Regions from separate parts of the Mesorhizobium sp. Cs1299R1N3 genome, predicted to be linked through region 2. Evidence: predicted binding sites of a transcription regulator. Region 2 holds the regulator's gene; each other region holds the start of a gene.
The links. The regulator PhoB, encoded in region 2, activates phosphate uptake and scavenging genes when phosphate is short. The targets are predictions, from matches to a motif close to TGTCATNNANCTGTCAT.
Positions count from the first base shown of each region.

Region 1: the regulator PhoB is predicted to act here: its motif matches at 6,925-6,941, upstream of O7B34_RS09295 (esterase-like activity of phytase family protein).
Region 3: the regulator PhoB is predicted to act here: its motif matches at 5,744-5,760, upstream of phnC (phosphonate ABC transporter ATP-binding protein).

Region 1 covers NZ_JAPYKQ010000003.1:158,601-166,451, forward strand. The annotation lists gene O7B34_RS09265 (hypothetical protein) at 1-95, shown strand, start outside; gene O7B34_RS09270 (TMEM175 family protein) at 166-741, opposite strand; gene O7B34_RS09275 (SH3 domain-containing protein) at 980-1,387, shown strand; gene O7B34_RS09280 (MFS transporter) at 1,601-2,806, shown strand; gene O7B34_RS09285 (MATE family efflux transporter) at 2,830-4,302, opposite strand; gene O7B34_RS09290 (L,D-transpeptidase) at 4,480-5,283, shown strand; gene O7B34_RS09295 (esterase-like activity of phytase family protein) at 5,340-6,809, opposite strand; gene O7B34_RS09300 (glycine cleavage T C-terminal barrel domain-containing protein) at 7,028-7,225, shown strand; gene O7B34_RS09305 (trimethylamine methyltransferase family protein) at 7,240-7,851, shown strand, end outside.
Region 2 covers NZ_JAPYKQ010000007.1:97,614-105,464, reverse strand. The annotation lists gene O7B34_RS17390 (sugar ABC transporter permease) at 1-417, opposite strand, end outside; gene xylF (D-xylose ABC transporter substrate-binding protein) at 561-1,601, opposite strand; gene O7B34_RS17380 (ROK family protein) at 1,872-3,119, shown strand; gene phoB (phosphate regulon transcriptional regulator PhoB) at 3,122-3,811, opposite strand; gene phoU (phosphate signaling complex protein PhoU) at 3,831-4,538, opposite strand; gene pstB (phosphate ABC transporter ATP-binding protein PstB) at 4,564-5,367, opposite strand; gene pstA (phosphate ABC transporter permease PstA) at 5,364-6,215, opposite strand; gene pstC (phosphate ABC transporter permease subunit PstC) at 6,219-7,202, opposite strand; gene pstS (phosphate ABC transporter substrate-binding protein PstS) at 7,269-7,851, opposite strand, start outside.
Region 3 covers NZ_JAPYKQ010000016.1:64,874-72,724, forward strand. The annotation lists gene phnH (phosphonate C-P lyase system protein PhnH) at 1-277, shown strand, start outside; gene O7B34_RS25830 (carbon-phosphorus lyase complex subunit PhnI) at 280-1,392, shown strand; gene fosX (FosX/FosE/FosI family fosfomycin resistance hydrolase) at 1,389-1,808, shown strand; gene O7B34_RS25840 (alpha-D-ribose 1-methylphosphonate 5-phosphate C-P-lyase PhnJ) at 1,805-2,704, shown strand; gene phnK (phosphonate C-P lyase system protein PhnK) at 2,701-3,477, shown strand; gene phnL (phosphonate C-P lyase system protein PhnL) at 3,527-4,234, shown strand; gene O7B34_RS25855 (DapH/DapD/GlmU-related protein) at 4,231-4,848, shown strand; gene O7B34_RS25860 (DUF1868 domain-containing protein) at 4,998-5,708, shown strand; gene phnC (phosphonate ABC transporter ATP-binding protein) at 5,839-6,696, shown strand; gene phnD (phosphonate ABC transporter substrate-binding protein) at 6,807-7,715, shown strand; gene phnE (phosphonate ABC transporter, permease protein PhnE) at 7,772-7,851, shown strand, end outside.

The DNA of each region.
Region 1 (7,851 bases), on a different contig from region 2:
ATTTCTCGATTATCAAGGCGGCGGAACGGCTGGAAGAGCGCTATGCTGACCTTGCCGCTTCTGTGGCGGAGAAGCTGAAGGCGATGCGCGGTTAAGCAATTCCAGGAGAGGCATGAGGCGGTTTTCCCGGGAAAAGCGCATAGCGCTTTCCCTAGGGACAAAGAGTTATTTTTCGAGAACGCGCGAAAAACGCGTGTCCGGCACCAGCCAGACCAGCGCGACGGCGACATAGAGCGCGACGCCGATCCACCGGTCGAGGAAGGTCAGCCCAACAGCCACCACATAGACGGCAAGCGAAATCCTTCCCTTACGGTCGCGGCCGATGGCCTTGGCGAATGCGGTATCCGGCCCATGCAGCCGATGCAGCGCAATGACCAGGATGCTGTAGGCGGTCGCACACATCACAAGGTCGAAACCGTAAACCGCGACGGGAACCGTGGCGAAATGGTTCTCGCCCATGAAGGCGGTCGTCACCGGCATCAGGGACAACCAGAACAACAGATGCAGGTTCGCCCACAGCACGTGGCCGTCGACACGCTGCACGGTGTGGAACATGTTGTGCAGATTGTTCCAGTAGATGCCGACATTGATGAAGGAGAGCACGTAGCATAGGAAGATCGGCCACTGCGGCAGCAGCGCCGAAAAATCCTCGCCTTCCGGCACCTTCAGGTCCAGCACCATGATGGTGATGATGATCGCCACCACGCCGTCGGTGAATGCCTCGACCCTGCCTTTGCCCATGATCACCACCCGGTCCGCGACGAATTGCCGAAAGATAGTAAATCGTTAGCGGATGTTGGCGCGCCGATAAACAGTGTGAGGAAAATTCCTCAACTATACCAGGGGAAACTTCCACGCAGGACCGGTGATCGTGGTGATCGGCCCCGGCAGCTTGTTGACTTTTCTCGCCGCGGCCTCTCCCGTTGCGATGCTGTCCCGGCCGAAGCAGTCGAACGGCCGGCACTCGATGGAGGGACTGATGAGATTTCGATTTCTGCTTGCGATAGCGACCATCCTGGCCGCAGTCTTCGGGACGTCCGCCGCGGCCTTCGCCTACGGCGCCCATACCACGACCAGCCTCAACGTTCGTACCGGGCCTGGCGCGGAATACGCCAAGGTCGGGACGCTGCCGGCCGGCTTCCGGGTTGACGTGACCGGCTGCCAGCCTGGCTGGTGCAGGATCCATGGCGGCGGTGTCAGCGGCTGGGCCAGCTCCGGCTATCTCTCGCGGGCCCAAGTCGTGCATCCGCCGGTTATCATCGTGCGCCCGCCGCATCGGCCGCCATACTGGCACCATCGGCCCCATCACCGCCCTCCGCACCATCGCCCACCGCACAAGCCGCGTCCCGGCAAGTGCAAGATCGCGCCCGGTTTTTCCTGCAAGTAGGCCCGGTTTCCTGCAAGGGGACTGATTGCACCTGATACGGCACCAGGGATGCCGCGATGGATCGGGGCCGCTGGCCCCGATCCGCCTTTGTGCGATCATCGGCCTAGTCAGGGCAAGGCCCACCGTGGTGTCAGGAGCATGGCCGTTCACCGGAACGCCGGCGCGAAGGGCGCGTTAACGTCGCTATCCCTGAAACTGATGACGAGGTTGGCCATGGCCTTTCGTGATTTGGCGCAAACTCAGAACGAGGCCGGCGACGTCCTCGCGATCCCGACTGTCGCGGCGATGATCGCGGTGCTGTTTGCCGGCAGCACGGCGCTGACGCCGCTCTATATCATCTACAAGCAGCAGTTCGGCTTTTCGCAGATTACCTTGACGCTGATCTACGCTGTCTATGTTGTCGGCAATCTCGGCGCCCTGCTGGTGTTCGGTGGCGTGTCGGACGTTGTCGGGCGCCGGCCCGCAGCGCTGGCGGCGATGATCGTGGCCATTGTCAGCGCGCTTATCTTCCTGTTCGCCGGAAATGTCGTCTCGCTCGACGTGGCGCGCATCCTGAGCGGGCTTGGCATCGGCGTTGGCGCCGGAACGGGAACCGCCTGGATTGCCGAGCTTCTCCCCGCCGCCGACAAATCGCGTGCCAGCGTCATCACCACCAGCACCAATTTCCTCGGTCTCGGTTTCGGGTCGCTGATATCGGGCCTATTGGCTCAATACGAGCCCTGGCCCCTGCGGCTGGTGTTCGTCGTCTATCTCGTGGCACTCGCGGTGGTGGCGGTCCTGGTCTGGCGCACCCGTGAAACGGTGGCGAAGCCGGGTGGCCTCGGGCGGATTTCGATGCGGCCGCGCCTCTCCGTGCCTCAGAAGATACGCACGCGCTTCGTCGCACCGGCGGTGACCGGTTTCGGCGCGATGGCGCTGGTCGGCTTCTATGCCGCGTTGGCGCCGAGCATCCTGGCGCAGCAGCTGAACGAAACGAACCATGCCGTTGCCGGCGCACTGTTCTTTGAACTGGCGATCGTCGCGGCGGCCAGCATCGTGTTGCTGATGCGGGTGCAGAGCAGCAAGGCCATGCTGGCCGCCCTGGCCCTGATGATCCCAAGCGTGCTGGTGGTGGTGGCGGCGCAGATGCTGGCCTCGATGACGCTGATGATCGTGGCGACGGCCTGCTGCGGTGTCGCGGCCGCGCTTGGCTACCGGGGCGGCCTGCAGGTGGTGAACGAGATCGCACCACAGGATCGCCGTGCCGAAGTGGTGTCGAGCTTCTTCGTCTGCTGCTTTGTCGGCAACGCCTTGCCTGTCATCGGCATCGGCGTCGTGTCGACCTATGCCAGCCCCGTCGCCGCGAGCCTGGCCTTCGCGGCCATGATCATCGCGTTCGCGCTGGTGGCGCTCGCCTTCGGGCTCAGACAGAGGCGTTGAGCAGCCGCGCCAGCAGCCGTGCTTCAGCCGTTCGGCGTTTCAGGCGTCATGTTCGCGCGCTGGCGCGGCACGCCAAGCCCGGTGTCGGGTGGCTCGCCGGCAGCCGGCCTGTTCTCGATCATGTGCAAGGTGCGCCAGCCGCCGAAGCGGTAGTAGGCCGCGGCCAGGACCAGCGAGGCGATCGAACCGGCCGGGAAACTCCACCACAGCGCTTCCTCGCCGATCACGCCGCGCATGTAATAGGCAAAGCCGGTGCGCACGATGAGCACAGAGATCACCAGGATGATCAGCGGCGGCATCACGGCTCCCGTGGCGCGCACCGTGGCGAACAGCACGATGGTGATGCCGAACAGGATGAACGACCAGGATGCTACGGTGTTGATGTGGGCGGCGATATCGATCGCGGCGCTGTCACTGCTCAGGAACAGGCCCAGGATCGAGCGATCGAAGACCCATAGCAGCGCGACGAGGGCGCCGGTCAGGACGAGGTTGAAGCCGACGCCGGAGGCGGCAACGCGGCCGATCCGGTCCCAGCGGCCGGCGCCGACATTCTGCGCCGCCATGGAAGAAACCGCGGCGCCGATCGCGAGCGCCGGCATCTGGATGTAGGTCCAGAGCTGCGCGGCGATGCCGTAGGCAGCGGCGACCTGCGAACCGTACGAGTTGACGATGCCCATCACCGTCAGTGCCGCCGCCGAGATGACGATCATCTGCAGGCCCATCGGCACGCCCTTGAAGACGACGATGCGCAGCAGCGCCGGATCCGGGCGCAGCAGGGCGAGATTGGTGCCGGCCAACCGCAACGGATGCTTGCGCGCGTAGAGTACGACGAGGATGGCGATAACGCTCACGGTCTGGCCGATCAGCGTCGAGGTGGCGGAACCGGCGATGCCGAGTTCGGGAAACGGGCCGATGCCGCGGATGAGCAGCGGATTGAGCACGATGTCGAGCACGACCGCCAGCGCCATGAAGATGAAGGGCGTGCGGGAATCGCCGGCACCCCGCAGCACGGTCATGACGAAGGACAGAAGGTTCATCATCGGCACGGCGACGAAGATGATGCGCAGGTAGGAGCGTGCGAGCGGCAAGGCGTCGGCCGGCGTGCCAAGCGCGCCCAGGATGGCGTCGACCCAGATCCAGCCGCAGACCGCGAAGACCACCGAAACGAGGAAGAAGAAAGTGGCGCTGGTGCCGACGATGCGGCGCGCCTCGGGCAGGTCGCGGGCGCCGACCGACTGCGCCACCAGGATGGTGGCCGCCATGCCGATGCCGAACACCGTGCCGAGGATCAGGAACAGGACGAGGTTGGCGTTGGAGGTCGCCGTCAGCGCCGATTCGCCGAGGAAGCGGCCAACCCAAACGGCATTGACCGAGCCGTTCAGCGATTGCAGCACGTTGGAGCCGAGCACCGGCAAGGCGAAGAGCAGCAGCGTGCGTGGGATCGGGCCGCTGGTCAGGTCGCCGGTGCGCCGACGCGCGGGCATTTTTTCGTTCATGGCCGACAAAGCCTATCTCGAGTCCGGTGCGCGATGATTGCAGATTCAACCCGACAGGTCGATGCGGGGGCGCGAACGGTCCACGGTGCTCACGCCATGATCCATCCTGTTCTCAAAGCTTGCGGAATGGGATATTGATCCCAGGCGCGTTGGGCCGCGTTTCTCACCGGGGGGTTCATGTCCGATATTCCGCTTGTTCCTGAGCGCCTGAGCCGGCGCGCGTTTCTTGGCGCGTCCGCTTTGGGCTGCGCTTCCGTCGTTCTCTCGGCGTGCACCACGACCGATGTGGCGCCGCCGGCAGTGGCGCCGGTCCCGCCGTCGGCCGCGCCAAGCGAGCCGGCTGTCGGCGATACCGCAACCATGTATGCGGCGCGCACCGACGAGGGTTATCAACTGCCGGCCATCCCGGTTGCCAAGCTCGATCCGAAGTTCGTGCGGCAGATCGTGGCCGATCCGACCGGAGAAAAGCCTGGCACGATCGTCGTCGATGTTTCCGAGCATTTCCTCTATCTGGTGCGCGACGGCGGAAAGGCGATGCGCTACGGCGTCAGCCTCGGCAAGGCCGGTTTCGGATGGACTGGCAGCGCCGTGGTCCAGGCGCGCAAGAAGTGGCCGGTGTGGACGCCGCCGCCCGAAATGATCCTGCGCCGGCCGGAACTGGCGAAATACAAGGACGGCATGCCGCCAGGACCGCAGAGCCCGCTGGGCGCCCGCGCGCTCTATCTCTTCCGCGACGGCAAGGACACGATGTACCGGCTGCACGGCACGCCGGAATGGGATTCCATCGGCAAGAACGCGTCGTCCGGCTGCGTGCGCTTCATGAACCAGGACATCATCGACCTCTACAGCCGCGTCAACGGCCCCGCCCAGGTCTTCGTGCGGCCCAACCTGTCTGCCGCCGGCAAGATCATGGCCGTGTCGAGCAGGACGGCCGAGCCGATCGATGCGGGCGTGCCGAAGGACGCCGAGTTCTTGAAGTAAGCCTTCACGACCTGCACAGGCGGACGCGCCAGGCGCGCCCGCTTGTGCAGTGATCGTTACTTCTTGCCGAGACCTGGCAGCGTGACCTGATAGACCAGGAACATGGTGTCGACATCGGCGCCGTCATCGGCCTTGTAGGATGCGCCGACCTGGAAGCCGTCCTGGGCGAGGAAGTCGTTGTCGTTGCCGACGAACAGGAAATAGTCGTCGGGCAGCTTCGGGTCGAGGACGCTGGCCAACGACATCGCTTCCCACTTCTCCGAAAGCTCGTTGTGGTCCTTCGCCCCACCATTATGCAGGCCGAAGCGGCCAAGCTCGGCGGCTGCGTTGATGTCGATGAACGGCGTCAGCTTGGCCGGCGTCACCGAGGGATCAAGCACGCCCTTGGGCGCGACCGGCTTGTCGGCCGAGTCGAAGGCGCCGCCCGCGATGTCGGTCGCGCCGGACACGTCGACGATGTTGATCTGACGGTAGAGCGACGCGTCACCCTTCTTCAGGCCCTGGCCGTTGCCGCTGTCGCGCGCCAGCATCAGGAAGGATGTGTCCGAAAGCGCAACGATCTCGCTCTGCGCGGCGACCTTGGTCTTGCCCTTGGCATCCTTGAACACCGGCAGCGGCACGACGTATTCATGCGCGAGCTTCAGATGGGCGAGGTCGGAGGCATCATAGACCAACGCCCGGGTGTTCTGGCGCGTCGAGGGTGAATCGCCGCCGTCCTGCCTCGGCGCCGACTGCAGCACGGCGATCAGGAACTTGCCGTCCGGCGTCATCGCCATGCCTTCGAGGCCCTGGTTGTTCTGGCGCCCGGTTTCGGGATCCTTCGGATCAGGGTCGGCGGCACCCGGACCGGGATTGTCGGAGGAGAAGTTCGGTGCTCCCTTGCGCATCGGCACGAGGGCTGCCGGCGGCTGGGTCGCCGACATCAGGCGGCCTTGCGCGGAGAACCTGTAGATGTTGGGGCCGTACTCGTCGGAGATGAACATCGAACCGTCGGGCAGCCGCACGATGGCCTCATTGTCGAGAGCGAGCTTGCCGTTGGTGGCGACGGGCAGCATCGGCATGTCGCCGGCGGCAGGGCGTACATCCGACAGCGGATCGAGGCCGGTGGCATCGGCGCCCTTGTCGTCGGTGAGAAGCATGGTGTCGGCAAGCGTCGCCTTGACGCCCGTCTGCTCCTGGCCGGCGGCGGGAGCCGCACCCGGCGCGACAGGCGTGAACTCGATGCCGATGGTGTTGAGCCGCGGCCGGTAGTCGGTGGTGCCGGCGACATTGTAGCCACGGTCGGGCAGGAGCCAGAGCGATCCCTTGTAGGTGCCGGCATCATGCGTCCAGCCTGTAGTGTCGATTGCCATGCCGGAGCCCGAGCCGAAGGTCTCGCCGAACTTGTCGCGCTGAGCAGCCGGCATGCGGCCGACGCCGACCAGGCCCTTGTTGATGTAGGCCACGCCGTCGGCAAGCGCCGGTGTCAGGGCGGTGAACAAGGCCAGCGCGACGCCGAGCGAGGCGGTTCGGTGCAGGTGTTTCATGGACAATCCTCTTTGTGACGAAGCATGCCGGAGCGGCCGAAGGACAAAAAACGGAAAGAGGTGCCGCATCGACGATGCCGCGCGCGCCTCCCCAAAAGCGATCTAAGGCGTGAACATGATGCTTGCGTGACAGTGCGCGATGCCGGTCCGCCGGCGTACTGGACACATATGTCTAGCACATATAGAGTACCGGCTTCGAACTGACCGGAAGGGAAGCCTTGAGGCCGCCGCGTAGGCTTCGTCACCTCGGGCGGATTGGCTACACGATCGGCAAGAGCGTCGCGCTGGCGTTGGTGGGCGACGATTTCGCCGGGGAGGGGACGCAGCTTTGCGTGCACATTGTCGGCGTCGAACGGCCGGCACTGGTCAGCGCGGCCTCGCCCCATGATCCCCAGGGCAAGGCGATGCGGCAATGAGGAGGGAATTCGCGATGATCGATGACGCGGCACGAGACAGCAGGCGCGAACGCCGGCGCGGACGCACGGGCGAGGCCGGCAGTGAATCAAGCCGCAAGCCCAATTACCGCTCGCTGAGGAATCCATTCCTGCCGCAGCCGATCTTTTCCGACGACCAGGTGGCGTCGATCCACGACACGGCGCTGCGCGTGCTGGAAGAACTGGGCATCAAGGTGCTGCTGCCTGAGGCGCGCGAGGTGCTCGCCCGCGCCGGCGCCCTGGTCGATCCCGAAACCGACATGGTGCGCATCGGCCGCGACATGGTGGTGGCAGCCTTAGCCTCGGCGCCGCGATCGATCCACGCCAATGCAGGCGCGCGCGCTCGCGATCTGGCGCTCGAACTGGGCTCCATGACATTCCTGGCGGGCTCCGGCGCGCCCAACGTCACCGATCTCGACCGCGGCCGGCGGCCCGGAACGCTGGTCGCCTTCGAGGAGCTCATCAAGCTGGTGCAGCATTTCGATGTCTTGCACATGCTGGGGCCGTGTATCGAGCCGCAGGACATCGACAATCGCTTGCGCCACTATGCCGTCAATCGGGCGCAGCTGACACTGTCCGACAAATTCCCATTCGTGTTCGCGCGCGGC
Region 2 (7,851 bases):
CAGCACCCAGATCCATGGATTGCCGAGTTCAAGCCCCACGAACCGGACCAGGAAGTGCACCTGGGCAAAGCCCATGACCATGCCGATCAGGCCCTCGGCGGAACCGACGGACAGGTCGATGTTGCGCATGACGATGACCAGCACCATGCCGCAGGCCATGATTGCGACCGCTGACGTCTGCACCGACAGATTCCACAGATTGCGCGGCGTCAGAAACGTGCGGCTGTCGAAATCGAGCGGATTGACGCCAAGACGCAAGCTCGAAATCACATGCAGCGCGACCCAGATCAGCAGCAGGGCGCCGATCATGCCGAGCATACGGGTGTCGATCTCGGTCGCTTTCAGGAACCGGGCGACCGCGCCGAGTTCCGAAGCGCGCGCGGTATCGGCCTGCAGGTTGGACGTCGTGTCGGTCATGATTTCCTCCAACCGGCTGGCCGTCTGACGCGGATGCCGAACCCGGCCTAGAAGCTATCCGCGTGATGCGGAAACACAAATCTTTTTGAGAAAACGCCGCGGCTTGGGGGCCGCGGCGCCTTCATTTCTTCAAGCGGTCAAACTCAGTTGCAGGCCGCGACGCTGCCGGCGGCGACGCCCGCGCAGACTTCGTCCTTCTTGATCCAGCCGGCGTCGATGACGAGGTTGAGATTGTCCTTGGTGATGGCGACCGGGGTCAGGAACAGCGACTTGACGGTGTTGCCGCCAGGCGTCGTGAAGTCCTTCGCGCCGGCGATGTCGGTCATCTTCTTGCCGTCGGCGAGCTGCGAGGCGATCTCGGCGGCGTTCTTGCCGAGTTCACGCGCGTCCTTCCACACCGACACGGTCTGTGTGCCGAGCGCGATGCGGTTGAGCGCGGCGTGGTCGCCGTCCTGGCCAGAGACCGGCACGGTGCCGGCGAGCCCCTGCGCCGTCAGCGCCGCGACGACGCCGCCGGCGGTGCCGTCATTGGCCGCGACCACGGCGTCGACCTTATTGTCGTTGGCGGTGAGGAACTGCTCCATGTTCTTCTGGGCGTTGGCGGGCAGCCAGCCGTCCGTATAGGCTTCGCCGACATTCTTGATCTTGCCGCTGTCGATGGCTTCCTTCAGCACTTCCATCGAGCCCGAGAACAGGAAGTCGGCATTCGGATCGGCACCCGAGCCCTTGATGAAGACGTAATTGCCTTCGGGCTTCACCTTGAACACCCCGCGGGCCTGCATGCGGCCGACTTCCTTGTTGTCGAAGGTCAGGTAGAAGACGTCCTTGTTCTCGATCAGGCGGTCATAGCCGACGACCGGAATGCCCTCGTCGAGCGCCTTCTGCACCGCCGGGCCGATGGCCGAAGCATCCTGCGCCAGGATGATCAGCGAATTGGCGCCCTGCGAAATCAGGCTTTCGACATCGGTCAGCTGCTTGCCGGGATTGGACTGCGCATCGGCGGAAATGTACTTGTCGCCCGCGGCCTCGATCGCCTTCTTCATGGCGGCCTCGTCGGTCTTCCAGCGCTCTTCCTGGAAATTCGACCACGAAACGCCGATGACCTTGTCCTTCGCCTGCGCCACCGGCGCCAGCGTCAGCGACATGGCGACACCCGCCAGGATGGCGACTGTGAATCTCTTCATGATATATCCTCCCTGCGCCGCGTATGGCGCGACCAAACTGGCCCGAAGGCCGGCACAAAGGCCCTATTTTTTCGAGCCTCGAAAAAACACTGATCCATCGTCGGAACACTGTCAACATCGATTCTGATGGATTTTGAGGTGCCGGGACCCTTTTTTCGAGTCCCGCAATAAATAAATGACAGCTCCTGCCGCTTCTGCCAGTATTCGGCCCGTTGCCGGAGATGTTCGAGGGGGTGTCAAGAACCGCGGCGACGGGAGGATGTGGGAAGCATGTCGGTCGGAATCCGCCACGACGATCTGCGCCGGCGCAACCGCGCCATGGTGATTGCAGCCGTGCGTCAGGGTGGTCAGCCCTCGCGCACCGAGATCGCCGCCACCACCGGCCTCAGCCACTCGACCATATCGGCGATATCAGCCGACCTGATCGACGAGGGTATCCTGACCGAAGGCAAGCCGAACGAGGCCGGTTCACTGAAACGCGGCCGGCCGCAGGTTGGCCTTGGTCTCAACCCCGAGGCCGCGGCTGTGATGACCGTGGTGCTGTCGCTGAATTTCCTGTCCGTCGCCGTCATCGATTATTCCGGCCAGGTGGTCGCCGAGGAACAGCGCCGGCTGGACACGCTGACCATATCGCGCGAGGCGCTGATCGGCGAATGCACGGCAATAGTGCGGCGGCGCCTCGAGGACCCCGATCTCGACGTCCGCAGTATTGCCCGCATCGCGCTGGCGATCCAGGGCATCACCGACACCGAGGCGCGTGCGATGCTGTGGTCGCCGATCACGCCGCAGACGGATATTCCCTTCGCCGACATACTTGAAGCCGAGTTCGGCATCCCCGCCACCATGGAGAACGACTGCAACATGATGGCGGTGGCGCTGCGCTGGCGCGACCCCGAACGCTACCGCGACGACTTCATCGCCATCCTGCTCTCGCACGGCATTGGCATGGGCCTGGTGCTGAAGGGCGAGCTTTTCACCGGCACGCATTCGTCGGGAGGCGAGTTCGGCCACATGATCCATCGCCCGGGAGGCGCGCTCTGCCGCTGCGGGCGGCGCGGCTGCGTCGAGGCCTATGCCGGCAACTACGCCATCTGGCGCAACGCCAGGCAGCTTGGCGAGGACGCCGAACCGGTCGCCGATGTCAGCGATGCGCAGATGCGGGCACTCGCCGCGACGGCAAGGGAGAAAGACGGACCGGAGCGCGAAGCCTATCGCAAGGCCGGCGAGGCGCTGGGCTATGGGCTGGGCAGCCTGTTCGCTCTGATCGATCCCGCACCCGTCGCCATGGTCGGCGTCAGCGCCGCCGCCTTCGACCTAATCGAGCCGGCCTTGCGCGAGGCCATCGCCCAGACCGCCGGCGGCCAGCATTCGGAATCGATTTCCTTCGACACCGAGCCGAACGAGCTGCCGCTCATCCGCGAAGGTTGCGCCATGCGGGCGCTGACCTTCGTCGACCAGGAGATTTTCGCGCCGGGCGTGCTGGCGAGGCCCGGCGTTCCGGGCAAGAATGTAGCCTGATTTCAGTCTTCGCGGATCGCGTAGCCCGCGCCGCGAATGGTGCGGATCACGTCCGGCATGCGGCCGTTGTTGACCGCCTTGCGCAGCCGGCCGACATGCACGTCCACGGTGCGCTCGTCGATATAGATCGTCTCGCCCCAGACATTGTCGAGCAGCTGGCTGCGCGAGAACACGCGACCGGGATGACGCATCATGAATTCGAGCAGGCGGAACTCGGTCGGCCCGAGCCGGATCTCGCTCTTCTTGCGATAGACCCGGTGCGATTCCCGGTCGAGCACGATGTCGCCGACCTTGAGCACGCTGGACAGCACTTCCGGCTTGGCGCGGCGCAGCAGCGCCTTGACCCGGGCCATGAATTCCGGTGTCGAGAACGGCTTGACCAGATAGTCGTCGGCACCGGTCGAGAGGCCGCGCACGCGGTCGCTCTCCTCGCCGCGCGCCGTCAGCATGATGATCGGCAGCCTCTCGGTCTCGGGCCGCATTCGCAGGCGCCGACAGAGTTCGATGCCGGAAACCGCCGGCACCATCCAGTCGAGCACCAGGAGGTCGGGCACGTTCTCCTGGAGGCGGATCTCGGCTTCGTCGCCGCGCGTCACCACCTCGACCTGGTAGCCTTCCGATTCCAGATTGTAGCGGAGGAGCACGCCGAGCGGCTCCTCGTCCTCCACCACCATGATGCGTGGCGCGATCATCGATTGATCATCCCTGCCGTCAAGCCGCCGGCACCGACATCGCCGTCTCGTCCTGCTTCGGACGGTTGGCGGGCAGTTGCGTGCCGGTCAGCACATAATATGCATTCTCGGCAATGTTGGTCACGTGGTCGCCGATGCGTTCGAGATTCTTGGCGCAGAACAAAAGATGCGTGCAAGCCGTGATGTTGCGCGGATCCTCCATCATGTAGGTCAGGAGTTCGCGGAACACCGATGTGTATTTGACATCGATGCGTTCGTCGTCATTCCTGAGCTTGGCGAGCGCGGCGGCATCGCCGGCCGCGTATTCCTCGACCACGCCCTGCACCTGGATCAGCACCAGCTGCGCCATGGAGTCGATCGAATGCGACAGGTCGCGCGGCGTGGCGGAGAGGCCGACGGAGCCGACGCGCTTGGCAATGTTCTTGGCAAGGTCGCCGATGCGCTCGAGATCGCCCGCCATCCGGATCGAGCCGACGACGTGACGCAGATCGTCGGCCATCGGCTGACGCTTGGCGATCAGGGTGATGGCGCGGTCGTCGAGTTCGCGCTGGCGCGCGTCCATGATGGCATCGTCGGAGACGACGCGCTGTGCCAGCGCGTTATCGGAATTCAGCAGCGCCTTGGTGGCGCCGCCGACCATCGTGCCGGCGAGATCGCCCATGTCGCTGATCAGCCTGCTGATCTGTCCGAGATCCTCGTCGAAGGCTGCGACTGTATGTTCGGCCATGATCCTGGTCCTCGTATGCGTGATATCAGCCGAAGCGGCCGGTGATGTAGTCCTGGGTGCGCTTCTCGCGAGGCGACGTGAAGATCTTCTCGGTCTTGTCGAATTCGACCAGTTCGCCCAGATACATGAAAGCCGTCTGGCGTGACACGCGCGCCGCCTGCTGCATATTGTGGGTGACGATGACGATCGTGTAGTCGGCCTGCAACTCGTCGATCAGTTCCTCGATCTTGGCGGTCGACAGCGGATCGAGCGCCGAGGCCGGCTCGTCGAGCAGGATGACCTCCGGCTTCACCGCCACGGTGCGGGCGATGCAAAGACGCTGCTGCTGGCCGCCTGACAGGCTGAGGCCGCTGGCGTTCAGCTTGTCCTTGACCTCGGTCCACAATGCGGCGCGCTTCAGCGCCTGCTCGACACGGCCGTCCATTTCGGCCTTGCTGATCTTCTCATAGAGCCTGACGCCGAAGGCGATGTTCTCATAGATCGACATCGGGAACGGCGTCGGCTTCTGGAACACCATGCCGATCTTGGTACGCAGCAGGTTGAGATCCTGCGAGCGGTCGAGAACGTTCTGGCCGTCGAGCAGCACCTGGCCCTCGGCGGTCTGCTTGGGGTAGAGTTCGTAGATGCGGTTGAAGACGCGCAGCAGCGTCGACTTTCCGCAACCCGACGGTCCGATGAAGGCCGTCACGCTGCGCTCGGGCAGCGACAACGTGATGTCCTTCAGCGCCTTCGACTGGCCGTAGTAGAAATTGAGGTTCTTGACCTCGATCTTCGCCTTGGCGGCTGCCTCGGTGGCAATCGTCATGTCTGGAGACAACATCTGGCTCATTTGTCCTCTCTGCGTCCGGTCAGGCTGCGCGCAAAGATGCTGAGCGCGAGAACCGTCAATGTGATTATGAGTGCGCCGGTCCAGGCCAGCTGCTGCCATTCCTCATAGGGGCTGAGAGCGAACTGGAAGATGGTGACCGGCAGGCTGGCCATCGGCGCGTTGAGATTGCTCGACCAGAACTGGTTGTTGAGCGCGGTGAAGAGCAGCGGCGCCGTCTCGCCGGAGATGCGGGCGATCGACAGCAATATGCCGGTGACGATGCCGGAAAGTGCTGCACGGTAAGCCACTGATTTGATGACCACCCAGCGCGGCGCGCCGATCGCGGTGCCGGCTTCGCGCAAGGCGTTCGGCACCAGGTTGAGCATGTCCTCGGTGGTGCGCACGACCACGGGGATGACCAGGATGGCCAGCGCGACGGCGCCGGCGATCGCCGAGAAATGCCCCATCGGCCGCACCATCAATTCGTAGACGAACAGGCCGATGATGATCGACGGCGCCGACAGCAGGATGTCGTTGATGAAGCGCACCACGGTGGTGAGTTTCGAGAAGCGGCCGTATTCGGCCATGTAGGTGCCGGCCAGAACACCGATTGGCGTGCCGACGATAACGGCGATGACCGTCATCACCACGCTGCCATAGATAGCGTTCAGCAGGCCGCCGGCATCGCCGGGGGGCGGCGTCATCTGCGTGAACACATCAAGGGAGAGCCCGGCTGCGCCTTTGTAGACCAAAGCGCCGAGGATCAGTGCCAGCCAGGCAAGCCCGATGCCCGCGGCGGCGACGCACAGCGTCATCATCACCGAGTTTCTGGTCTTGCGGCGGCTGTGAAGCGACGAGGCTGTCGACATCGGTCAGGCTCCGGTGCGGGCGTCGATGCGCATCAGCATGTAGCGTGCGATGGCAAGGATGAGGAAAGTGATGACGAACAGGATCAAGCCGAGCGCCACCAGCGAGGACGTGTAGAGATCGCCGACGGCTTCGGTGAATTCATTGGCGATGGTCGCGGAGATTGTCGTTGCCGGCGCGAACAGCGAGGTCGAGATGCGGTGCGCATTGCCGATCACGAAGGTCACCGCCATGGTTTCGCCGAGCGCGCGGCCAAGGCCGAGCATGACGCCGCCCATGATGCCGATGCGGGTGTAAGGGATGACGACGCGGCGTGTCACTTCCCAGGTCGTGCAGCCAATGCCGTAGGCGGACTCCTTCAGCACCGGCGGCACCGTGTCGAACACGTCCTTGGTGATCGAGGTGATGAAGGGCAGCACCATGATGGCGAGGATCAGCGACGAGGTCAGCAGGCCGATGCCGTAGGGCGGACCGGCAAACAGGCTGCCAAGGCCGGGAACGCCATGGAAAACGCTGATGATGAAGGGCTGCACCGTCGTCTGCAGGAACGGCGCCAGGACGAACAGGCCCCAGATGCCGTAGATGATCGAAGGAATGCCGGCCAGCAGTTCCACCGCCATGCCGATTGGGCGCCGAAGCGGGCGCGGGCAAAGCTCGGTGAGAAAAATGGCAATGCCGATGCCGAGCGGCACGGCGATCAGGATGGCGATGGCCGATGTGACAATGGTGCCATAGATAGGCGCCAGGGCGCCGAATTTCTCCGTCACCGGGTTCCAGCTCTCGCTGGTCAGAAACGAGAAGCCGAAGGTCGACAGTGCCTGCCAGGAACCGGCAAACAACGAGATGGCGACGCCGCCAAGCAGCACCAGCACGAGAATGGCGGCGGCGCGGGTCAGCCCATGGAAGATCGAATCTGTTAACGCGAAGCGTCTGACGATGGCGTCGCGCGAGCCCTTAATGGCTGGCAAGGCTTCCTGGACAGCACTCATGTCAAGCTCGGCTCTTTGTGTTGAGAAAAAGGAGCGCCGCGTGAAGCGGCGCTCCTTCGGGTGATGTTACTCGCCAGCGTAGACCGGCTTGCCGCCGGCCGAGATGTCGGCCTTCCACGAAGCCTTGATCAGGTCGACGACGCTGTCGGGGATCGACACATAGTCGAGCGCCTTGGCGGTTTCCTTGCCGTCCTTGTAGGCCCAGGCAAAGAACTTCAGCGCTTCGCCGGTGGCAGCGGCATCGTCCGGAGCCTTGTGGATCAGCACCCAGGTCGAGGCGGCGATCGGCCAGGTGGCGTCGCCGGGCTCGTTGGTGATGATGACGTTGAAGTTCTTCGCGCCCTTGAAGTCGGCATTCGAAGCGGCGGCGCCGAAGGATTCGAGCGACGGCTCGACAACCTTGCCGGCTGCATTCACCATCTTGGAGTAGGACAGCTTGTTCTGCTTGGCATAGGCATATTCGACGTAGCCGATGCCGCCGTCGGTCTGCTTGACGGTGTTGGCAACGCCTTCGCTGCCCTTGGCGCCGACGCCGGTCGGCCATTCGACGGCCGTGTCCGAACCAACCTTGTCCTTCCAGTCGGGCGACAGTTTCACCAGGTAGTCGGTGAAGTTGAAGGTCGTGCCCGAACCGTCCGAACGATGCACG
Region 3 (7,851 bases), on a different contig from region 2:
CGACGGTTTTTCGCAGGGCACGCAGGATTATCCCGACCGCTCGACGACGCTGATCCTGCAGGTCGGCGACCTCGCTTCAGGGGCCCCGCTGTTGCTCGAAGGCCCCGGCATCGAAACCAGCGCCACGATCGCGCCGGCACAGATGCCGCGTCACTTCGTCGAGCAGTGGAAGCAAAACAACAAGCGCTTTCCGCGCGGCGTCGACATCGTCCTCGCCACATCGGACGGCATAGCCTGCCTGCCGCGCACGACGCGCATCAAGACGATGGAGGCTTGAAGATGTATGTCGCGGTAAAAGGTGGCGAAGCCGCAATTGCCAACGCTCACACCCTGCTTGCCGACCGCCGGCGCGGCGACCGCTCGGTGCCGGCGCTGCGCCTCGACCAGATCGTCGAACAGCTGGCGCTCGGCGTCGACAGGGTGATGAGCGAAGGTTCGCTCTATGACCGTGAGCTGGCCGCACTCGCCATCGTCCAGGCGCGCGGCGACATGATCGAGGCGATTTTTCTGGTGCGCGCCTACCGCACCACGCTGCCGCGCTTCGGCTACACCAGCCCGATCGACACCAGCGCGATGCTGGTCGAACGGCGCGTCTCGGCGACCTACAAGGATCTGCCTGGCGGCCAGCTGCTTGGTCCGACCTTCGACTATACGCACCGCCTGCTCGACCCGGAGCTTGCCGCCGGCGCAGGCGTCGCCGAACCGGTGCAGCGCGCCGGGCAGACCGAGCCCATGCCGCGTGTCTCGGCCATCCTCGCCCGCGAAGGCCTGATCGAACCCGATGGCGACATGCCGCAGGACCATGTTCCCGGCGACATCACCCGCGAGCCGCTGGAATTCCCGATGGCACGTGACATCCGCCTGCAGGCGCTATCGCGCGGCGACGAGGGTTTTCTGCTGGCGCTCGGCTATTCAACGCAGCGCGGCTATGCCCGCAACCATCCTTTCGTCGGCGAGATTCGCATCGGCGAGGTCGAGCTGGAACTCGACGTTCCCGAACTGCCGTTCGCGGTGCCGCTCGGCACGGTGCGCGTCACCGAATGCCAGATGGTCAACCAGTTCAAGGGCTCGGCCAAGGCGCCGCCGCAATTCACCCGCGGCTACGGTCTCGTCTTCGGCCAGAGCGAGCGCAAGGCGATGGCCATGGCGCTCTGCGACCGGGCGCTGCGCGCCTCCGAACTCGGTGAGGACGTCGTTGCCGCCGCGCAGGACGTGGAGTTCGTCATCTCGCACTCGGACAATGTCCAGGCCACCGGCTTCGTCGAGCACCTGAAGCTGCCGCACTATGTCGACTTCCAGGCCGAACTCGACCTCGTGCGCCGCATGCGCGCCGAATACGAGGCCCGCGAAAATCCCGAAAAAATCGAAGAGACGCGGGAGGCGGCGGAATGATCCAGTGCCTGTCCCACATGACCTTCATCGTGCGCGACCTCGATCGGATGACCGCAATCCTGGAGGGCATATTCGATGCGCGCGAGGTTTATGCCAGCGACGCCGGACAGTTCTCGCTGTCACGCGAAAAGTTCTTCCTGATCGGCGACATCTGGATCGCCATCATGGAAGGCGAGAAGCTGCCGGAGCGCAGCTACAACCATGTCGCCTTCAAGATCGGCGACGCCGATTTCGACCGCTACGCCGAGCGCGTTGCCAAGCTCGGGCTGGACACGCACCCGCCACGCCCTCGCGTCGAGGGCGAAGGCCGCTCGATCTATTTCTACGACGACGACAACCACATGTTCGAACTGCACACCGGTACGCTCGATGAGCGGCTGAAGCGCTATGCCAAGGGACTTGAGGTCGCATCATGACCGACATCGCAACCTACAACTTCGCCTATCTCGACGAGCAGACCAAGCGGATGATCCGTCGGGCGATCCTCAAGGGCATCGCCATTCCCGGCTACCAGGTGCCGTTCGCCTCGCGCGAGATGCCGATGCCCTATGGCTGGGGCACCGGCGGCGTCCAGGTCACGGCATCGATCATCGGCCCCGATGACGTGCTGAAGGTCATCGACCAGGGTGCCGACGACACTACCAATGCCGTATCGATCCGCGCCTTCTTCAAGAAAGTAGCCAATGTCGCGGTGACCACCGATACCGCCACCGCCACCATCATCCAGACCCGCCACCGCATTCCCGAGCATCCGCTCACCGCAGGCCAGGTGCTGGTCTACCAGGTGCCGATCCCCGAACCGCTGCGCTTCCTCGAGCCGCGCGAGACCGAAACGCGGAAAATGCATGCGCTGGAGGAATACGGCCTCATGCATGTGAAGCTCTATGAGGACATCGCCAAGCACGGCCGCATCGCCACCACCTATGCCTATCCGGTCAAGGTCGAGCGCCGCTATGTGATGGACCCTTCGCCGACGCCGAAATTCGACAATCCCAAGATGCACCGCTCGCCGGCCCTGCAGCTGTTCGGCGCCGGCCGCGAAAAGCGCATCTACGCCGTGCCGCCCTTCACCGATGTGGTGAGCCTCGACTTCGAGGATCATCCGTTCGAGGTGCAGACTTTCGACCAACCCTGCGCGCTGTGCGCGGCCGAGAATGTCTATCTCGACGAGGTCATCCTCGACGACCATGGCGGCCACATGTTCGTCTGCTCGGACACCGATTACTGCGAGAAGCGGCGTGAAGAGGGCCATCGCGGCCACCTTGCTCCCGAAACCCATCTTGCCCCAGAAAATTTGGAGCCGGCGCAATGACCGACGAACCGCTGCTGCGCGTCTCGGCGCTCTCCAAGTTCTACGGCTCGCGGGTCGGCTGCGACAACGTCACCTTCGACCTGTGGCCGGGCGAAGTCCTGGCTGTCGTCGGTGAATCCGGTTCCGGCAAGACGACGCTGCTCAACTGCCTGTCGACGCGGCTGCTGCCCTCCTCCGGCACCGCCAGCTACCGCATGCGCGACGGCCAGTTTCGCGAGCTCTACCGCATGAGCGAGGCCGAGCGCCGCTTCCTGATGCGCACCGACTGGGGCTTTGTCCACCAGAACCCGGCTGATGGCTTGCGCATGACCGTGTCTGCCGGCGCCAATGTTGGCGAGCGCCTGATGGCGGTCGGCGACCGTCACTACGGCAAGATCCGCGCCACGGCCGTCGACTGGCTGTCGCGCGTCGAGATCGAGGAAGACCGTATCGACGACGAACCCCGCGCTTTTTCCGGCGGCATGCGCCAGCGCCTGCAAATCGCCCGCAACCTCGTCACCGGGCCACGGCTGGTGTTCATGGACGAGCCCACCGGTGGCCTCGACGTTTCCGTGCAGGCGCGCCTGCTCGACCTCTTGCGCGGCCTGGTCACCGATCTTGGCCTTGCCGCGATCGTCGTCACCCACGACCTCGCCGTGGCGCGGCTTCTGTCACAGCGCATGATGGTGATGAAGGACGGCCGCGTCGTCGAAAGCGGCCTCACCGACCGCGTCCTCGACGACCCGCGCGCGCCGTACACGCAATTGCTCGTTTCCTCGATTTTGCAGGTGTGATGATGGCTCGTGTACGCCCGCCGACGATTGACGATTGGAGAACTTACTGATGCCGACGCCTCTCGTTGTCTCCGATGTCGCCAAAAGCTTCACCATGCATCTGCGCGACGGCATCAAATTGCCCGTCGTCGCGGGTGTCTCGTTCTCGATCAAGGCCGGAGAATGCACCGTGCTCGGCGGTGCGTCCGGTGCCGGCAAAAGCTCGATCCTGAAGATGCTCTACGGCAACTACGCCGTCGACGAAGGCCAGATCATCGTCACGCACGAGGATGGGTTGATCGATCTCGCCCATGCCAGCCCACGCACCGTGCTTGCCGTGCGCCGGCAAACGATCGGCTATGTCAGCCAATTCCTGCGCACCGTGCCGCGCGTCTCGGCCCTCGATGTCGTCGCCGAACCACAGGTTGAACGCGGCGAGGAGCGCGAGGCAGCTCGGGCCAAGGCACGCTCCTTGCTGGCCCAGCTCAACCTGCCGGAAAAACTCTGGATGCTGCCACCGGCAACCTTCTCGGGCGGCGAGCAGCAGCGCGTCAACATCGCGCGCGGTTTCATCACCGAACATCCGATCCTGCTGCTCGACGAGCCGACCGCATCGCTCGACGCAACCAATCGCGACGTGGTGATCGAACTTATCGCCGCCAAGAAGGCGGCAGGCGTCGCCTTGCTCGGCATCTTCCATGACCACGAAGTGCGCGAGGCCGTGGCCGACCGCGTCATCGACGTCACCGCCTTCGCTCCGGGAAAACTCGCCGCATGACCAGGAAATTGTCGGAGACGCCGCTGGTCCACCCGACAGCGGAGGTACACAACTCGACGCTCGGCCGCTGGACCGAGATCGCCGACCGCAGCCGGGTCTCGGAAACCGAACTCGGCGACTATTCCTACATGATGCAGGACTGCGCCGTCTGGTGCGCAACGATCGGCAAGTTCGCCAACATCGCGGCCAGCGTGCGCCTCAACGCCACCAACCACCCGACATGGCGGCCGACGCTGCACCATTTCACCTACCGTGCCTCAGACTATTGGGACGACGCCGAGCACGAGAGCGAATTCTTCGCTGAGCGTCGCGCCAAACGCGTCACCATCGGCCACGACACCTGGCTCGGCCACGGCTCGACCGTCCTGCCCGGCGTCACCGTTGGCGATGGTGCCGCGGTCGGCGCCGGAGCGGTCGTCTCGAAGGACGTCGCGCCCTACACCATCGTCGCCGGCGTGCCGGCCAAACCGATCCGCGAGCGCTTCGACCGTCGCACCACCGAGCGCTACCAGGCGCTTGCCTGGTGGGACTGGGACCATGCCAGGCTGCGTGCCTCGCTCGACGACTTCCGCGAGCTGTCGGCCGAGGCGTTCCTGGAGAAATACGAGGGATAGAGCAGTTCCAGAAGAAGTGGGAACCGGTTTTCCGTTCGCAATTGTTGCAGGCAAGGAGACATAGCCCTCACATCGACGTCATGAGCGACTCTGTTTCATATCCTTGACACATCACCGGGGCAGGACGCGGGTGTTCCAAGGAGATCGCCATGCTCGACACCGTCAGACCCTCGCTCGCCGGATTCTTTGCCGGCTCCAATCCGACGCCGCCGGCGCATCTCGGCACGCGCTACGACGCGTCAGGCAACTTTCTCCTCGAGCCCGGCAACACCGTCGTCAGACATCTGGTCAGCGGCTCGCCATCCGAAGCCGTGGTGCTCGCCGTGCGCGATCGGATGATGGCGATGCCGGATGTCGACCGCCTTGCCTTCACGCCTGTCTCCAGCCTGCACATGACACTCTTCCAGGGCATCATCGAATATCGCCGCCGGTTGCCTTACTGGCCACGGGACGTGTCGCTCGACACCGGCATCGACGCCATGACCCGCCTCTATCTGGAGCGCCTGAAGGGTTTCCAGGGTGCCGGTCCGTTCAACATCAAGGTCGTCGAGATCGTGCCTACCGGCCTCACCGTTGCCGGCGCGACCGACGAGGATGTGCGCATCATGCGTGAATGGCGCGATGCGCTGGCCCTGCCGTTCGGCTACCGGCATCCCGATCACGACGCTTACGTCTTCCACATCACCTTCGCTTATCAGATCCAGCGTCTTGCCGACGACAGGGCCGCCGCATGGCAGGCGCTGTTTGATGACTGCCTGGCGCTTTTCGCGCGGCAGGCGCCGGTGATCGAGATCAAGGCTCCAGCCTTCTGCGCATTCCGCGACATGGAGCATTTCGAGGAATTGCTGGTGCTCGGCTGATCGCCGGCAGGACGCCGGCCGTCGTATCTGTGGAGCGTAACAAAACTGACATGCTGGCGACACGGCAGGTTCATGTGGCTGCGTTAGGCGAGTGCCTGACGATCAATATGGACCGGACTGGAACCAGCCCATGTCAGCAAGCTCTGCCACGCTCGAAATTCGCGGTGTCAGCCGACGATTTGGCAAGAACACCGCCGTCAGCGACGTCAACATCTCGATCCCGCAGGGGCAGATGGTCGGCGTCATCGGTCGTTCGGGTGCAGGCAAGTCGACGCTTCTTCGCATGATCAACCGTCTTGTCGACCCCAGCCAGGGGTCGATTTTTTTTGACGGCGCCGAGGTCTCCCGCCTTCGCGGGTCGCCGTTGCGGCGTTGGCAGCGCGACTGCGCCATGATCTTCCAGCAGTTCAACCTGGTGCCGCGCCTCGATGTGCTCACCAACGTGCTGCTTGGCAAATTGAACCACCGTTCGACCCTGTCCAACCTTCTCGGCATGTTCTCCCGTGCCGAATGCGCCGAGGCGGTCGCCGCGCTCGAGCGGCTCGACATCGCCCGTACGGCACTTCAACCCGCCGGCACCCTGTCGGGCGGTCAGCAGCAGCGCGTCGCGATTGCCCGTGCCCTGATGCAGCAGCCCAAAGTGATCCTCGCAGACGAGCCGATCGCCTCGCTCGACCCGCTCAACGCCAAGGTGGTGATGGATTCGCTGCAGGACATCAATCTGCGCGAAGGCATCACCGTCGTCACCAACCTGCACACGCTCGATACTGCCCGCACCTATTGCAGCCGCATCATCGGCATGGCCGCCGGCAAGGTCGTCTTCGACGGGCCGCCCGAAGAGCTCAACCGCGAAGCGGTGCGTCTAGTCTATGGCGCCGACAGCAATGGCGGTGAGATATCGGAGGTCATCACCTCCACCAGCGTTGCCTTCAAGCAGAAGATCGCCGCATCCGCCGGACCGCTCGAACCTGCATTCCCGGGATACTGAGCCCATTACGGGCATAGCGAGCAGCCTGGATCGTCCGCCCGCGTCAAGGGCACTTGTCAAGATCAAGAACGCTGCCGGCGCGGGGCCGGAACCTACAGGAGAGATAGCAAATGTTCAGGAAGATGGTTTTCGGTGCCGTTTCGGTGCTCGCCATGGCCACCAGCATGGCCCATGCCGCCGATATGAAGGAATTTCGCGTCGGCATTCTCGGCGGCGAAAACGAAACCGACCGGCTGCGCAACTACCAGTGCCTGGCCGACCACCTGAAGGCCGAGTTCGGCTTCGAGAAGGTTTCGCTGTTCCCCGCCGCCGACTATGACGGCGTCATCCAGGGCCTGCTCGGCGGCACGCTCGACTTCGCCGAACTCGGCGCTTCCGGCTATGCCAGCGTCTACATCAAGGACCCGAAGGCGGTCACCCCGATCCTCACCACCCAGCAGACCGACGGCGCCACCGGCTATTATTCCATCGGCCTGGCGCTGAAGACCTCGGGGATCACCGACATCAAGTCGGCCAAGGGCAAGAAGCTCGGCTATGCCGACCCGGATTCGACCTCCGGCTACCTGATCCCGCTGACCCAGATTCCGAAGACCACCGGCGCCTCGAACGAAACCTTCTTCGCCTCGACCCAGTTCAATGGCGGCCACGAAAACAACGTTCTGGCCGTGCGTGACGGCAAGGTCGATGTCGCGGTCGACGATTCCTCGGGTATAGGCGACTTCAAGAACGGCTACACCTCCGGCACCTTCCACAAGGAAGTCGCCAAGGGCGCCGTCGACCCCAACGACTTCGTCGAAGTCTGGCGTTCGGGCCTGATCCCGAACGGTCCGCTCGTCGTGCGCACCGCGATCGGCGACGACATGACCGCCAAGCTGACCGCCTTCTTTACCGACCTGCCCAAGAAGGACAAGGCTTGCTTCGAAGGCGTCGAAGGCGGCGATTTCACCGGCTATGTTCCGGTGAAGCCGGACTTCTACAGCGTCATCGTCGAAGCCCGTAAGGCAGCCATCGGCGGCTAACGGCGAAATTGCAAAGGGGCGGTATCTCAGGTACCGCCCTTTTTGCATCTCCGATCATGACCCTTTCCGTGACAGCCACCTCCGGCGCCACCCACCAGACGGCCGATGCCTGGCGACGCCAGACGTCGCTGCGCCG